4 regions of the Pseudomonas sp. NPDC096950 genome follow, and region 2 is predicted to be linked to each of the others. Evidence: predicted binding sites of a transcription regulator. Region 2 holds the regulator's gene; each other region holds the start of a gene.
What was found. Region 2 encodes FliA, which starts transcription of late flagellar genes. Its sites were predicted from a motif close to CTAAAGTTTNNNNNNNNNNNGCCGNTAA; they were not measured.

Region 1: a site for FliA is predicted at 1,590-1,617, ahead of ACIQY3_RS15730 (methyl-accepting chemotaxis protein). Genes of this name have one in related genera too.
Region 3: a site for FliA is predicted at 1,960-1,987, ahead of flgM (flagellar biosynthesis anti-sigma factor FlgM). Genes of this name have one in related genera too.
Region 4: a site for FliA is predicted at 2,176-2,203, ahead of ACIQY3_RS04280 (methyl-accepting chemotaxis protein). Genes of this name have one in related genera too.

The regions. Positions count from the first base shown of each region.
Region 1 covers NZ_JBIWEL010000009.1:7,594-11,803, forward strand. The annotation lists gene ACIQY3_RS15720 (pirin family protein) at 73-933, opposite strand; gene ACIQY3_RS15725 (OsmC family protein) at 995-1,411, opposite strand; gene ACIQY3_RS15730 (methyl-accepting chemotaxis protein) at 1,674-3,299, shown strand; gene ACIQY3_RS15735 (DUF3108 domain-containing protein) at 3,486-4,199, opposite strand; gene purN (phosphoribosylglycinamide formyltransferase) at 4,208-4,210, opposite strand, start outside.
Region 2 covers NZ_JBIWEL010000002.1:494,811-499,020, reverse strand. The annotation lists gene ACIQY3_RS06715 (chemotaxis protein CheA) at 1-130, opposite strand, end outside; gene ACIQY3_RS06710 (protein phosphatase CheZ) at 184-972, opposite strand; gene ACIQY3_RS06705 (chemotaxis response regulator CheY) at 995-1,366, opposite strand; gene fliA (RNA polymerase sigma factor FliA) at 1,535-2,275, opposite strand; gene fleN (flagellar synthesis regulator FleN) at 2,272-3,102, opposite strand; gene flhF (flagellar biosynthesis protein FlhF) at 3,219-4,210, opposite strand, start outside.
Region 3 covers NZ_JBIWEL010000045.1:6,371-10,580, forward strand. The annotation lists gene cheR (protein-glutamate O-methyltransferase CheR) at 1-48, opposite strand, end outside; gene ACIQY3_RS33880 (chemotaxis protein CheV) at 95-1,027, opposite strand; gene flgA (flagellar basal body P-ring formation chaperone FlgA) at 1,113-1,874, shown strand; gene flgM (flagellar biosynthesis anti-sigma factor FlgM) at 2,025-2,351, shown strand; gene ACIQY3_RS33895 (flagella synthesis protein FlgN) at 2,400-2,867, shown strand; gene ACIQY3_RS33900 (flagellar brake protein) at 2,959-3,705, shown strand; gene ACIQY3_RS33905 (MFS transporter) at 3,772-4,210, opposite strand, start outside.
Region 4 covers NZ_JBIWEL010000001.1:899,213-903,422, forward strand. The annotation lists gene pnuC (nicotinamide riboside transporter PnuC) at 1-213, opposite strand, end outside; gene ACIQY3_RS04280 (methyl-accepting chemotaxis protein) at 414-2,048, opposite strand; gene ACIQY3_RS04285 (undecaprenyl-diphosphate phosphatase) at 2,340-3,170, shown strand; gene ACIQY3_RS04290 (DUF1294 domain-containing protein) at 3,167-3,595, shown strand; gene ACIQY3_RS04295 (MmcQ/YjbR family DNA-binding protein) at 3,592-3,951, opposite strand; gene ACIQY3_RS04300 (LysR substrate-binding domain-containing protein) at 3,948-4,210, opposite strand, start outside.

The sequences.
Region 1 (4,210 bases), on a different contig from region 2:
CCCACATTTGGAATGCATTCCCCTGTGGGAGCGGGCTTGCTCGCGAAAGCGGTGTATCGGGCACTAAAAATCCTAGGGCAATTCGATCCGCTCACTTTCCCCCGGCACCGTCGGCCAATCCCCGGCCGCCCAGCGTCGACGCGCCTCATCAATGGCCGCCGGATCGCTCGCCACAAAATTCCAGTTGATTCGCCGTGGACCGTCCAGTGGTGCGCCGCCGAACAGCACGGCGTGCACGTCACTCTCGGCAAACAGCGTCATCTCTTCGCCGACCGGCAACACCACCAGCGTATGTGGCTCTACCAACTCGCCATCGAGTTGCACCTCACCGTCCAGCACATACAGTGCCCGTTCTTCATGCTCGGTGGGAATCAGCAATGTCGTCGCGGTTTGCAGGTTGAGTTCGGCATACAACGTAGGAGAAAGCACCGGCACCGGCGATTCCAGACAAAAGCCTGACCCGGCGATCATGCGGATCTTCACGCCGAGGTTATCGCTGACCGGCAACGTGGCCGCCGGGTGATGGCTGTAATGCCCCGGACCTTGCTCGTGTTCCTTGGGCGACGCCAGCCAGATCTGCAAGCCGTGCATTGTGAAGCCACTGTCTTTCAGCGACTCAGGCGTGCGTTCAACGTGGGCGATGGCGCTGCCCGCGGTCATCCAGCTGACATCACCGGTATCCACCACCTGATCGGAACCGAGGCTGTCCTTGTGCTGGATCTGCCCCTGGAACAGGTAGGTGAGGGTCGACAGACCGATGTGCGGATGTTGTCGGATGTTCATGCCTTTGCCCGCCGGATAACGGGTTTCGAGCATGTGGTCGAAAAACACGAAAGGCCCGACGCTGCGGCATTTGGCTGACGGCAACGGGCGAAGAATCGGCTGGCCTTCGACATCTTCGGCGCGGGGGCGGATCACGAGGGGCGTGTTCATGCTGCATTCCAGGCTGGGCGGGTAATGCGTGGAGCATAACCCGCCGCTGGCATCGTCGTAATTACTGGCTGTCGAAGCCCTGTGGGGCGTGGGTTTCGATGGTGACGTCGGTGGTGGTCATCAGTTTATGAATCGGGCAACGGTCGGCGACGCGCAACAATTCCTCGCGCTGGGCGTCGGTGAGCACGCCCTTGAGCGTGAGGGTCACGTGCAGGCCATATTTGCCTTTCTGCTCCTCGCTGTTGTCGCGTTTGACCTCGACACCGACGCCGGTCAGCGGGATGTCTTTCTTCTTGGCGTACATTTTCAGCGTCAGCGCTTTACAGGCACCAAGGGCGGCGTCGAAGTAATCGTGGGGCTCCGGCGCCGAGCCTTCGCCGCCGGCGGACTTCGGTACATCGGCAAACAGTTCGTGGTCATCGATCTGGACAGTGTGACGAAAGCCTTCACTGGAAACGGTATTGACGGTAACAGTCATGGGAAACCTCTTCGGCAGTAGGAAAAGTCATTCGAGCAAAAACGGACCCTGAAGGTATAGAGCATTCGTGCTGTGCTGCGTTCCACTTTCTTGCCGGGAACCGCTCTACATAACTGGGCGCTGAATCGTTCCTGCCCGACGATCGAAGTAGCAAGGCGTTTTGATATCACGTTTTGGTCTTACGCAAATTGTCTCGGGGCCGATACCTTCTAAAGCAACCCGCTGCAGGGATATGCAGTGCATTTTTGGAAGGAACCAAGCAATGAGCATCCGCAGTCTCAATATTGCGCCGCGCGCGAGCCTGGGTTTTGGCCTGTTGGCGTTGATGGTGTTTGGCTTGGGGGCGTTCGCCCTCGCGCAAATGTCGAACATGCGCGCCCAGTCGGATCAGGTCGATAACAACTGGCTGCCCAGCGTGATGGCGGTCGGGGAGATGAGTCAGGACATGCTGCGGCTGCGGGCCCTGACCATGCGCCTGTTGATCAACCGCGACCCGGCGGCGCTGGCGCAGAACGTCGGCAAACTCAATGAACTCAAAGGCGTGCTCGGCGATGCGCAACAGCGCTATAACGCGTTGATCGTGCTGCCCGAGGAGCGTTCGTTGTTTGATCGGTTCAAGGCGTCGGAGCAAAAGTACCTGCAATTTCAGGGGCAGGTGATGACTCTGTCGGCTCAAGGCCGGATCGAAGACGCGGCGGTTATCGTCAACGGCGAGATGAGCCCGTTGGCCGATGAAATCGCCGTCACCCTCAAATCCCTAGTGGAATTGAACAAGCACAATGCCAACCTGGCCACCGAGGCGGCGCGGCTGGTGTTCAGCAACTCGCGGGTCTGGGTTGGGGTGATGGTCACACTGGCGGCGTTGATGACCATCGGCCTGGCCTTGCTGCTGACTCGCAGCATTGTGTTGCCCTTGTCCCAGTCGTTGCGGGTGGCCGAGGTGGTGGCGGGCGGCGATCTGACCGGCGACATCAGCATCAGCGGCAAGGACGAACCGGCACGGCTGCTACACGCGCTCAAGAGCATGCAGCAAAGTCTGCGGGACACCATTCGGCGAATCTCCGACTCGTCCAGCCAATTGGCTTCGGCCTCGGAAGAACTCAGTTGCGTCACGGAAGACGCAACCCGTGGCTTGCATCAGCAGAGCCTGGAAATCGAGCAGGCCGCTACAGCGGTGAATCAAATGACCGCAGCGGTGGAAGAAGTGGCGAGCAATGCGGTGGCCACTTCCGAAGCGTCTCGGGAATCTGACCGGATCGCCCAGCATGGCCGCGCGCAAGTGCAGCAGACCGTGCTGTCCATCGAATCCCTGGCGGACGATGTGACGGCCAATGCCGGTCAGGTTGAGGATTTGGCACAGAAGGTCTACGGCATCAGCAAAGTGCTGGATGTGATTCGCTCGATTGCCGAGCAGACCAATCTCCTGGCCCTGAACGCGGCAATCGAAGCGGCGCGTGCCGGCGATGCCGGGCGCGGTTTTGCTGTCGTCGCGGATGAGGTGCGAGCGCTGGCCCATCGAACTCAGCAGTCGACCCAGGAAATCGAGCAGATGATCAGCGGCATCCAGCAAGGCACCGATTCCGCCGTCAGCTCGATGCAGCAGAGCAATAGCCGGGCGCGTTCGACCTTGGAAGTGGCGAAAGCCGCGGGCATTGCGCTGGAGGAGATTGCCTCGGCCTTCACCTTGATCAACGAGCGCAACATCGTGATCGCCAGTGCCTCGGAGGAGCAGGCGGCGGTGGCGCGGGAGGTGGATCGCAATTTGATGAACATCCGTGACCTGGCGTTGCAGACCTCGGCGGGGGCAAATCAGACCAGTGCGGCGAGCCAGGAGTTGTCGCGGTTGGCGGTAGATTTGAACAGTATGGTGGCGCGGTTTTCGGTCTAGTTCGTCAGTAGAGAACAACACTGACCCCTGTGGGAGCGGGCTTGCTCGCGAAAGCAGTGTGTCAGTCAACATCAATATCGCCTGACACACCGCTTTCGCGAGCAAGCCCGCTCCCACAAGGTTCTGCGTCTTTTTCCAAGGCAAAAAAAAGCCCCGCAATCGCGGGGCTTCTTGTATCGAACCGGATCAGCTGCCTTTGACAGCCTTGCCGTTGACCGTACCGTCCAGGAGCATGATGTTGTACTCCTTGCCGTCGGTTTCAACCTGTTGCAGGCGGACCAGCAGGTAATCCCAGTCCTTGGCGAACCACATCACGGTGATGCGCTTGCTTTGTGTCGGGTCGCGCACACGCTCGACCTTGATCGCATCGATCTGGCCAGCCTTGGTGTCGACTTTTTCCGAGCCCAGCACGCGGAAGTCATAGGTATCGACTTCGCCGTCATCGACGACCTGGTAGCTCATGCTCTTCTTGCCAGCGGCCACATCGTGTTGCAGGGCCAACTGATAAGTGGATTTGTCGACCATGCCACGATTGAGCGGGATCTTGACCGCGTCACCACGATCGGTGCCGGTGACCATTTTGGTGGTCCAGTCGAAGTCCAGGTCAGCCTTCTTGGCTTTACCCAGGCCACCACGTTCGAAGTGATAGGACTGAGGCAGCAAAGTGTCTTTGTCCAGGGTCAGGGTGCTTTGTTCGGACAGGCTGGCGATCATCATCGACGCCTTGAAACTGAGTGTCCAAACGCCATTGGCGCCCTTGGTCAGGCTGCGCTCGGCGGTGCCGCTCATGGGCAACTGCTTCCAGTCGGCGGTGTAGCTGGCGGAGAAAGGTTGAAGGTCTGCGGCCTGCGCGAAGGGCAGGGCGAGCAGAGCGCAAGCGAAGAGCAAGGCGCGACGCATAAAATCTCCTA
Region 2 (4,210 bases):
TTGCATTGAGCAAGTCCGCATCATCCGGTCGGCTTTCCAGCTCGACCAGCTGTTCGGACAGTTGCTCTAGAATCTCGCCGGCCTCAACCAGGAAATCCTGAAGGATCTCTTCATCGGCGCCGAAGCTCATTAAGGGGGTGCTCCCAAGGTCTAAAAACCTAAAAAACCTAAAATCCTAAAACTCTAAAATCCTAGGCTGGATAACAAATCGTCCACATCGTCCTGACCGGACACAACGTCTTCTCTTTTATCGGCATGAATCTGCGGACCTTCACCCTGAGAGAGATGTTTTTGCGGATCTTTTTCAGCCAGCATCGCTTCACGGTCATGTTCGATACCCGCAAAGCGGTCTACCTGGCTGGCCATGAGCACGAGCTTGAGCAGGTTGCTTTCAACTTCGGTGACCAATTGGGTCACGCGCTTGATCACTTGACCGGTGAGGTCCTGGTAATCCTGGGCCAGCAGAATGTCGTTGAGGTTGCTCGACACCGTGCGATTGTCTTCGCTACTGCGTGTCAGGAAACCGTCGACTCGCCGGGCCAGCTCACGGAACTCTTCAGCCCCGACTTCGCGACGCATGAAGCGTCCCCAGTCGGTGCTCAACGCCTGGGCTTCCTGGCTCAGGCCATTGACCAGCGGCGTGGCGTTTTCCACCAGGTCCATGGTGCGGTTGGCAGCGGCCTCGGTCAGCTTGACCACATACCCCAGACGCTCGGTGGCATCCGTGATCTGCGAGACTTCCTCGGCTTGCGGCATGTTCGGGTCAATCTGGAAATTGACGATCGCGCTATGCAGCTCGCGAGTGAGCTTGCCCACTTCCTGGTACAGGCCGCGGTCACGGGTCTGGTTGAGCTCATGGATCAGTTGCACAGCGTCGCCGAACCTGCCTTTTTCGAGGCTTTCGACCAGTTCGACCGCATGTTTTTTCAGGGTCGATTCAAAATCGCCCTGTGAAGATTCGTTATGCTCCATAGCTCCCCCGTGGCGCAGTTGCTCAACCGATGCGTTCGAAAATCTTTTCGATTTTTTCTTTCAACGCCTGGGCCGTGAAGGGTTTGACCACATAGCCGTTAACACCGGCCTGGGCCGCTTCGATGATCTGTTCGCGCTTGGCTTCAGCGGTCACCATCAGCACTGGCAAGTGCTTGAGTTTTTCATCGGCGCGCACGTGGCGCAGCAGGTCGATGCCCGTCATGCCAGGCATGTTCCAGTCTGTTACCAGAAAGTCGATGCTGCCGCTGTTGAGAACCGGAATGGCAGTGGTGCCATCGTCAGCCTCGACCGTGTTGGTGAACCCAAGGTCACGCAACAGGTTTTTAATGATCCGCCGCATCGTTGAGAAGTCATCAACGATGAGGATTTTCATGTTCTTGTCCAATTCGACCTCCAAGCAGTCTTAAACGCGTCCAGCACCTGGACGCGCCATTTCAATCAATCCGGCAAAGCACTCAAATGACTGTCTGGAGCACAACAGATCGAGACCGCTGCAGTTCAACACCACACCAGCCTCGTTCGCAGTGTCCCCACACTGCCTTCAGCGCGCTCGCCACTCCCCCAAACGCCCCCGCAAGCGGGCCGCGCACTGGCTGTGTAACTGGCTGACACGGGATTCGCTGACACCCAGGACCTCACCGATTTCCTTGAGGTTCAGCTCTTCGTCGTAGTACAGCGCCAACACCAGTCGCTCACGCTCCGGCAAATTGGCAATCGCGTCCGCCAATGCAGCCTGGAAACGTTCATCTTCCAGATCGCGTGACGGCTCCAGATGAGCACTGGCGCCATCCTCGTGCAGCCCTTCGTGTTCGCCGTCCTGCAACAGGTCGTCGAAACTGAACAGGCGGCTGCCCAAGGTATCGTTCAAAATCCCGTAATAATCGTCGAGACTCAATTGGAGTTCGGCCGCAACTTCGTGATCTTTAGCGTCACGGCCGGTTTTAGCTTCAATCGAGCGAATTGCGTCGCTGACCATACGGGTATTGCGGTGGACCGAACGTGGAGCCCAGTCCCCCTTGCGTACTTCATCGAGCATCGCGCCACGGATTCGAATGCCCGCGTACGTTTCGAAACTCGCGCCTTTGCTGGCGTCATATTTGGTCGACACTTCAAGCAGGCCAATCATCCCGGCCTGGATCAGGTCTTCCACCTGGACACTGGCCGGCAAACGCGCCAGCAAGTGGTAAGCAATGCGTTTAACCAGTGGCGCATAACGCTCGATCAGCTCGTATTGCGCATCACGGGCCGATTTCTTGTAGAGGTTGTAGCCACTGGCTGTCATAGGACGGGTCCTGCGGTCTGTTGCACGAGACGCTCAACGAAAAATTCCAGATGCCCGCGCGGGTTGGCCGGCAGCGGCCAGGTGTCGACCTTCTGGGCAATCGCCTTGAAAGCCAGGGCGCACTTGGAGCGCGGGAAGGCTTCGTAGACAGCACGTTGCTTCTGCACGGCCTTGCGCACGCTTTCGTCGTAAGGCACGGCACCAACGTATTGTAGGGCGACGTCGAGGAAGCGGTCCGTGACCTTGGTCAACTTGGCGAACAGGTTGCGACCTTCTTGCGGGCTCTGGGCCATGTTGGCCAGGACGCGGAAGCGGTTCATGCCGTAATCGCGGTTCAGCAACTTGATCAGGGCGTAGGCGTCGGTAATCGAGGTCGGCTCGTCACACACCACCAGCAACACTTCCTGGGCAGCGCGGACAAAACTGACTACCGAGTCACCAATACCCGCAGCAGTGTCGATCACCAATACGTCGAGGTTGTCGCCGATATCGCTGAAAGCCTGGATCAGGCCGGCGTGTTGGGCCGGGCTCAGATGAACCATGCTCTGGGTGCCGGACGCGGCCGGCACGATGCGGATACCGCCCGGGCCCTGCAACAGAACGTCGCGCAGCTCGCAGCGGCCTTCGATCACGTCGGCCAGGGTCCGTTTGGGCGTCAGTCCCAGCAGAACGTCGACGTTCGCCAGACCCAGATCGGCGTCCAGCAGCATGACGCGCCGGCCAAGCTCTGCTAGAGCCAGGGACAAGTTCACTGACACGTTAGTCTTCCCGACGCCACCTTTGCCGCCGGTCACCGCGATCACCTGTACGGGATGCATGCTGCCCATGTTATTTCTTTACCTTGTCTTGCATAGACGGAGGCCACATTACTGGCTGCGCGTTCATTAACTGAACAATGCATGGCAGACCATCGATGTAGGTACAAAAACTGTTCATTAGTACCTCAGCCAACCTGCTTGGTCGGGCTGTGGTAAATATCAGCGAACATGTCAGCCATGGCTTCTTCGCTGGGTTCTTCCTGCATTTGCACGCTGACCGCGCGACTGACCAACTGGTGACGCCGCGGCAGATGCAAATCATCTGGAATCCGTGGGCCATCGGTGAGGTAAGCCACCGGCAATTCATGACTGATGGCCAGGCTCAACACCTCGCCCAGGCTCGCCGTTTCATCCAGTTTAGTCAGGATGCAGCCAGCCAGCCCACACCGCTTGTAGCTGTGATAAGCAGCGGTTAGAACCTGTTTCTGGCTGGTGGTTGCCAGGACCAGATAATTTTTTGAACGAATCCCGCGACCGGCCAGGCTTTCGAGCTGCATGCGCAGTGCCGGATCGCTGGCTTGCAGGCCGGCGGTATCGATCAGAATCACGCGTTTGCGCAGCAACGGATCCAACGCCTGAACCAGAGACTGGCCCGGATCGACGTGGGTCACCGACACATTAAGAATGCGGCCCAACGTCTTGAGTTGTTCCTGGGCGCCGATGCGGTAGCTGTCCATGCTCACCAGCGCAATGCTTTGCGCGCCGTACTTGAGCACGTAACGGGCGGCGAGCTTGGCCAGGGTGGTGGTCTTGCCCATGCCGGCAGGGCCGACCATGGCAATCACGCCGCCCTCTTCCAGTGGCTCGACTTCCGGTGTGGCGATCATCCGCGCCAGGTGCGCCAGCAACATGCGCCAGGCCTGGCGAGGTTCTTCAATATCGGTAATCAGCGCCAGCAGGTCGCGGGACAACGGGCCGGACAAGCCGATGCGTTGCAGGCGACGCCACAGGTTGGCCTGGGCCGGACGGCTGCCTTGCAGCTGATTCCAGGCCAGGGAGCCGAGTTGCACTTCCATCAGTTCGCGCAGGCTGTTGAGCTCGAAACGCATCGAGTCGAAAGCCCGCGGGTCAACACCGCCGGCGGCTGGCGCAGGGGCCGGCGCTGCACGACGAGGTT
Region 3 (4,210 bases), on a different contig from region 2:
TTCCAGGAAGACCCGGAACTGTTCGAAATCCAAATTACCCGTAGACAAAGATACCGCCTCTTAAATCGTGTTGACCGCCAGGGGCAAAAGGCCCCTAGCTGATATCTGCTGCTTTGATCCGGTCGACTACCCGGGATGCCAGGTCATCAGGACGGAATTTGGCAAGGAAGTCATCGGCACCGACTTTCTTGACCATCGCCTGATTGAATACACCCGACAACGAAGTATGCAGGATGATATGAAGCTTTTGCATGCGCGGGTCAGCGCGGATCTCGGCCGTCAGGGTGTACCCGTCCATCTCCGGCATCTCGATGTCGGAAATCATCATCAGGAACTCTTCTTCCGGCTTCTTGCCCTCGTCGACCAGTTTGCGCAGGTAGTCCAGCGCTTGCCGACCGTCGTTCAACGCCACCACTTCGACACCGATCGTCTGCAGGCAACGCGTGACCTGCTTGCGCGCCACCGACGAGTCATCGACCGTCAGCACCCGCAAGGACAACGCCTTGTGCTGGGTTTCGACGTCGACCACACCGACCGAAATCGCTTCCGGCGTTGGCGCCACCTCCGCGAGGATCTTCTCGACGTCGATGATTTCGACTAACTGATTGTCGACCCGAGTCACAGCCGTGAGGTAGTGATCGCGCCCTGTGCCCTTGGGTGGCGGATGAATCTCCTCCCAGTTCATGTTGACGATGCGCTCTACCGACCGGACCAGAAAACCCTGGGTCTTGGTGTTGTACTCCGTGATGATCACGAAGGGATTGCTTTGATCTTTAAGTGCACCGGCACCGGTCGCCATCGCCAGATCAAGGATCGGGATGGTCGCCCCACGAATATTTGCCACACCGCACACGACGGGACTGGACTTGGGCATCAGAGTCAGTTTGGGGCATTGCAGCACCTCACGAACCTTGAACACGTTGATCCCATACAGCTGCTGGCCGTCGAGACGGAACAACAACAGCTCAAGGCGATTCTGCCCTACCAGTTGCGTGCGCTGGTTTACCGAATCCATTACACCAGCCATGCCCAGACTCCTACACCAACAACGCTAAGTTGTGTTGCGACGCACATTCATCACTAAACGGCACGGCGCTTGCTTTTTAACCCGTATGAACGAACAAACGACATTTTTCCGACACCTGACATCAAACTACCGCAAATTGCTTTGCGTGGTGTCGGCTGTTTGCCTGTTGCCCCTTGGCAGCCCTGCCGTTGCTGACGCGGTTACCTTGCCTGACATGCTTATCGGCGTCACTCAGGGCTTTCTTGAATTCACCGTAGAAGACTATCTGGCCACCAGTCAAACGGAAGGTCGCTATGAAATCGAGGTCAAACAGCTCGATCCGCGCTTGCGCATGCCCATGTGCGACAAGGAATTGACAGCCTCTTTGGAGAGCCCGGCCACCCCGATCGGCCGGGTCACGGTCAAGGTCCGCTGTGAGGGCAGCTCCCCGTGGACAGTGTTCGTGCCCGCTCAAGTGCGCCTGTTTCGAGACGTTGTTATCACCACTCGCCCACTCAAGCGCGCAGGCATTATCGAACCCGGCGATGTCGCAATGCGCGAGCGCGACATCAGCCTGATCAACCAGGGGTATTTCACCTCGGTTGACCAGGCAATTGGACAGAAACTTACCCGACCAACGGTAGGCGATCAGGTGATAACCCTGGTTCATCTGGAACAGGCGGAAGTCGTGCGCAAAGGCGACCAGGTGGTGATTACCGCCCGCAGTGGTACGCTCAGTGTGCGCATGCCGGGCGAAGCCCTCTCCAATGGCGGCCTGGCCGAACAAATACGGGTGAAAAACCTGAATTCGATGCGGGTCATCAAGGCGCAAGTCACCGCGCCGGGACAAGTGGAAGTGTCCATGTAGGGACCTGGCTATGGCGCTCTGGCAGGCTGTTACCTAAACTGTGCCCATGCAGCGCTGGCGCATGCAGCTCATTGCTTAAATGAGCCTAAAGTTTTCGCAGGTATTGCCGAAAACATGGCAAGCGTCCAAATACCCAGAGGTTTTTTTATCATGGTCATCGATTTCAGCCGTTTGAACAGCTCCTCGTCACTTACGGGCAGTACACGTACCAGCGTTGCCAAGGAAACCGCCGACGCCGGCAAATCCGCGCCGCTGAATACCCCGGCCGAACAGGCCAGTACCGTCGCAAGCGGGGAATCGGTACATCTCAGCAATGAGGCTCAACAGTTGCAGAAGGTCACTGACAAGCTGCGCGATCAGCCTGCCGTCGATAACGCCCGTGTGGCCGAGTTGAAAGCAGCGATTGCCGATGGCAGCTATAAAGTCGACAGCAGCCGTGTAGCCAGCAAACTGCTCAACTTCGAAGCCCAGCGCTAGGCCACCGCCTGCGCCAGGCTTTTGGACGCTTAAAACCCAAGGCCAGCCATGCACGACACTAATCTACTGCAACTGATCACCGACGACTTTGCTCCAGCTCAACGCTTGCTGGAGTTACTGCAAACCGAGTCCCTCGCCTTGCACGGTCGCGACATGCCACTGCTCGAAGAAATTCTGGCGCAGAAACAGGCATTGATCATTTTGCTCGAACAGCATGGCCGCAAGCGCAGCGAAATCCTCGCCAGCCTCAACTTGCCGACCACTCGCAGCGGCCTTGAGCAACTCGCCGGTCACTCGAGCATCGGCGACCAGTTACTGCAACAAGGCGATGTGCTGACCGATCTCCTGGCTCAATGCCAGGCGGCCAACGTCAAGAATGGCCAGTCGATCCTGATGCAGCAGGCCGCCACGGCCAATCAGCTGAAAATCCTCACCGGTGGCGAACCTCCAGCGCTCTACGACGCCCGCGGCTCAACCGCGAAGATGGCGAAGCCACGTCCGCTCAGCCAGGCTTGAAAGCCCGCCAATGAGCACGCCCTATCAAGACGCGAAACATACTGGCAGAATGCCCGCTAGTAGTCATATTTTGTCTGGAGATTGATGAACCGTGTTCAATGCCTCAAGCGCGGAAGACGCTCCGCAACCACCCAAGGTGCTCACCACACCTCTGGAAATCTCCGGCAATCTTCGGCAGCTGCAAGACAGCCATGACCCGCTGATCATCACGTTCCACGAGCGCAGCCAGCGCTTCCAGAGTTATCTGGTGGACCTTGATCGTGACAGCAACATGATCGCCCTGGATGAAATGATCCCCCGCGACGGTGAACGCTACCTGCTGGCCGGCGAGCCGTTCAAGGTCGAAGGCTTTCACGACGGCGTGCGCATTGCCTGGGAAAGTAACGGTCCGTTGACCATCGACGAGTCCGGCGGCGGTCGTTGCTACCGTGGCGCGCTGCCTTCCGAAGTGGTTTACCACCAGCGTCGCAATGCCTTTCGCGCTGCGTTGAAGCTCGCACAACTGGTCAATGTCGAATTGGGCGGTGAAAAGCTCAAGTCGCCGATCAGCGGCAAGTTGCTGGACATCTCCGCCACCGGTTGCAAGTTGCGTTTCGAGGGCGACATCACCTCCAGCCTGCAACTGGGCCAGGTGTATGACCGCTTTATCGCCGCCCTGCCCTTTGGCAGCATGACCGCCCCGGTGGAACTGCGTTACCTGCACTTCGAAGAAAGAATCTCCACCACCTTCGCCGGCGTGCGCTTTCACAACATGAGCGGCCTGGTGCAACGGCAGGTCGAGCGCTTCGTTTATCAGCTGCAACGCGAAGCCCGACGTTTCGACAAAGACGACATGTAACCTCGGCGCTTCAATAAAAAACGGGCAGTCCCTTGCGGTGACTGCCCGTTTTTTTATGCGTCGAGTTTAAGGCCTGGCCTCGGTGAAGCTTTGTTCGCGGCCGGTGTCCGGGTCTTCCGGATCATTCGGATCTTCCGGGGACGGATCGACTTCCGGCTCGGGCTCTGGGTGTGGCTCGATCGGATTCTGCATCTGATCCTGCACCACTTGCTCATCGACCCGTGGGTCAAGGGCCGCCACCAGCGGCGAACTCGACATGCTGTCCGGCATGGCCACGTGATGCAATGGTGCGTCGTCGACCACATGCAGGTTGGTCACCGCTTTCGGGCGAATCCGCCACACCAGCACCAACGCAAAAAAACTGAAGAAGGCATACAGCATGTGGCTGCCGAACAGTTTCATCAGCACGCCGGCCACCAACGGCCCGATACTGGCCCCGACACCGTAGGTCACCAGCAACATGGCCGTCAGGGACACCCGGCGATCACCCTCGACGTGGTCATTG
Region 4 (4,210 bases), on a different contig from region 2:
GCCGGCGCGGGTCCATTGCCACCAGCCATAGAGTTGCAACGCGGCGTAGATCACCTGCAGCAGCATGTCCGAATACAGCTTCACCTCGAAGAAGATCCAGCTGTAAAGCAGCACCATCACCAAGCCGATCGGCCAGCACCAGGGATTCTGTTTGACCGTCAGCCAGACGGCGATCACGCCGAGGGCGGCAGCAAACAGTTCAAGCCCGGACATGGCGGTTCCTTGGGGGAAGTCGAAGAGGGGGCGATTGTACCCAGATTGTCAGCCGCGGGCTCCCCCGACGCTGTCAGACAACGCACATAACTAATGTGGGAGCGGGCTTGCTCGCGAAGGCGTCGTGCCAGTCAACATGAATGCTGAATGACACACCGCTTTCGCGAGCAAGCCCGCTCCCACAGGGATGATGTTTTGGCTTAAACGCGGAATTGCTTGAGCAACCCGTTTAACTGCTCGCTCAATTCCTTGAGGTGAACACTGGCCAGGCTCGACTGCTCTGCCGCCAATGCCGTGCTGTGGGACAACCCGGCAGCCTGGGTCACGTTCTGGTTGATGTCTTCCACCACGTGGGCTTGTTGCAAGGTCGCGCTGGCAATCGAGGCGTTCAGCCCGTTGAGGTTGCGCAAGGCCTGACCGATGGCGCTGAGGCTGGCACCGGCGAGGCCGGCCTGTTCGATGGTCAGTTGCGACGCCCGGCTGCTGTCGCCGATCACCTTGACCGCCGCTTCGGAATGGTTTTGCAGGCGTTCGATCATTGCCTGGATTTCCGCCGTGGACTTCTGGGTTCGCTGCGCGAGCAATCGCACCTCATCGGCGACCACCGCAAACCCGCGACCTTGCTCGCCGGCCCGGGCCGCTTCAATGGCCGCGTTGAGGGCCAGCAGGTTGGTTTGTTCGGCAATCGAGCGGATCACCTCCAACACGCTGCCAATCTGGGTGCTTTCGGCGGCCAGGGTGCGGATCACTTCGACCGCTTGGTCAATGGTCCCGGAGAGTTTGTCGATTTGCTGCAAGCTGCCATCAATGTTGACCTGGCCTTGCTGGGCCTGGGACTCGGCATCACGCATTTCGCTGGCCGCGTGCTCGGCGTTCTTGGCCACATCCTGCACGCCGTAGGTCACTTCATTGATCGCGGTCGCCACCAGTTCCATTTGCTGGGACTGCTGCTGACTGCGTTGCTGGGCCTGCACCGCGTCGTTCCCGAGGTCGGTGGACGATTGGCCGAGCGCACTGGCGGACACCTGCAATTGGCTGATCACCAACCGCAGCTTGGCGGTAAAGGCATTGAAGTGCCGCGCCAGTTGGGTGACTTCGTCCTGGCCGTGGGTATCGAGGCTGCGGGTCAAATCACTTTCGCCGCTGGCAATGTTGGCCATGGCGTTCACGGTTTCCTGCAACGGCCGCACGATGCTGCGGGCAATCATGATCACCAGCAGCGCCATGAGCAGCGCAATCGCCAGACCAATGAAGGACGCTTTCCACACCTGGCCATAGAACTCGGCCTGCATGTCATCGATGTACACGCCGGAGCCGATGATCCAGCCCCAAGGCTCGAACAGTTTGACGTAGGAGGTTTTTTCCACCGGTGCACTGGCGCCCGGTTTCGGCCAACGGTAATCGACCATGCCGGCGCCCTTGGCCTTGGCGATGACCACCATTTCGTTGAACAGCGCAAAACCGTCCGGGTCGCGGATCGCCGACAGGTTCTGGCCTTCGAGTTTCGGATTCGCCGGGTGCATGATCATCACCGGCGTGAGGTCGTTGATCCAGAAGTAGTCGTTCTGGTCATAGCGCAAGCCGCGAACCGCAGTCATGGCCTGTTTCTGCGCGGCCTCGCGGGTGAGGGTGCCGGCGGTTTCCAGGTCATGGTAGTAGTTCAGAATGCCACTGGCGGTCTGCACCACATGCTGGGTTTTCTGCGCCTTGGCGTGGTACAGGTCATCGTGGATCTGTTTGAGCATCAGCATGCCCAAGGTCAATAACATCACGATGGCCACGATCAAGATGAGCCACAAGCGTCGGCTGATCGACACACTGCGCAAGCTGTTCATAACGCTGTCACTCCAGATTCTTATTCTTGTCATAAACGACCGCCAGCATCCAACCACGCTTTGCCGGCCGGAACCATGCGACGCAAGTCCAATTACGCAGCGGCGTTAATCAGGCATCTCTGATAGGATTTCGGCCTCGCACGGAAAAACCTGAATCCAAGTTGATTTTTCACGGAATTTTTACCGTTTCGTGTGGATCCTGTGCGCGCAAGTCATCAGCTACGCTCAGCGCAGTGAACGTATCAAAAATATTAACGGGGCAGGCCTTGGCGCACTGCCTTTGGGGGATTGATGGATCTTTGGACCGCCTTTCAGGCACTGATTCTTGGGGTTGTAGAAGGGCTGACGGAGTTTTTGCCCATTTCGAGTACCGGACACCAGATTATCGTCGCGGACTTGCTCGACTTCGGTGGTGAGCGGGCGATCGCGTTCAACATCATTATCCAGTTGGGTGCGATTCTGGCGGTGGTGTGGGAGTTTCGCCGCAAGATCCTCGACGTGGTGACCGGCTTAAAGACTCAGCCGAGCGCACGTCGCTTCACGGCGAACCTGCTGATCGCCTTTATGCCGGCGGTGGTGTTGGGGGTGATCTTTTCCGACTTGATTCATCACTACCTGTTCAACCCGATCACGGTGGCGGCAGCGCTGGTCGTGGGCGGGATCATCATGTTGTGGGCCGAGAAGCGCCAGCATGAAGTGCATGCCGAAACGGTCGACGAGATCACCTGGAAGGACGCGCTGAAAGTCGGCTTCGCCCAGTGCCTGGCGATGATTCCGGGGACCTCGCGTTCCGGCTCGACCATCATCGGTGGCCTGCTGTTCGGGTTGTCGCGCAAGACCGCAACCGAGTTCTCGTTCTTCCTGGCCATGCCGACCATGGTCGCGGCGGCGGTGTACTCGGGGTTCAAGTACCGTCACCTGTTCGTGCCGGCAGACTTTCCAGTATTTGCCGTGGGTTTCATCACCGCGTTTATCTTCGCGATGATTGCGGTCAAGGCGTTGCTCAAGTTCATTGCCAGCCACAGCTACGCGGCATTTGCCTGGTATCGCATCGCGTTCGGCCTGGTGATCCTGGCGACCTGGCAATTCGGTTGGGTTGATTGGGCCGCTGCCAAGCCATGAGTGATTCCAGCGCGCGGAATAACCCCGGACGTCCGTCCGGGGGGCAGGTCCAGCATCCTCGCCTGAAGCTATTGGTGTTCGCTGTGCTCTGCGCGCTGCCGCTGTATGGCTCGCTGGCGTTGTGGCTGCGCGGGGTTTCAGTGATTCCGCTGGCCGCTTACGGCGTGGTCAGCCTGATCGCGTTTTTCCTTTACTGGAGCGACAAGCGCAAGGCCCGCGCCGACACCTGGCGCACTCCGGAAAACGTTTTGCACGCGGTGGAACTGGCCGGTGGCTGGCCGGGCGCGTTGTTGGCCCAGCAAGTGTTCCGGCACAAGACCCGCAAAGTCTCGTTTCAACTGGTGTTCTGGCTCATCGTACTGCTGCACCAAGTGTTCTGGATCGACCAATTGTTCCTTGGCGCGCACTTGTTCGCGTTGTTCTAGAGCAACAGCCCGACCTGGGTACGCTTGGGCAACTTGCTCACCACCAGTTGGTGGGAACGTTGCAACAAGGCTTTCAGTTCCTCGGCGCCCAGCGGGTAGGGCACCTGCATGATGATCCATTGCGCCCGGGCCAGGTATGGCGCCGGGTGAATGCCCGGACGGTCGCAATGACCGAGAAACAAATCCTTGTCGACCTTGAACGCCAGGGAATCGCCCCGCAGGTTCTGCAGCGCAAACATCTTGTTGCCGGCAATCGAAAACACCCGCACACCGCCCCATTTGTAGTCTTCCCGCGCACCGGGCAGCTCCAGGCAAAACTGTGCGACATCCGCTTCGCTCATGCGTCCAGCCTTCATATCAAACGGTCCCCACAGGCATTGAATGATTCGATCAAATGGTCGATCCAGGCGCGCACCGCCGGCATGACTCCGCGCCGATGAGGGTAGACCGCTTGCAGCCAGCCGCCAGGCAATGACCAGTCAGGCAACAACTGGATCAGTGAACCGTCCTCGATTTCCTGTTCGCAGTACATCATTGGCAGCACTGTAAAGCCCAGGCCGGAGAGGGCGCAGGCCCGGCGCACTATAAAGTCGTCGATGCCCAGACGTGCTTCCA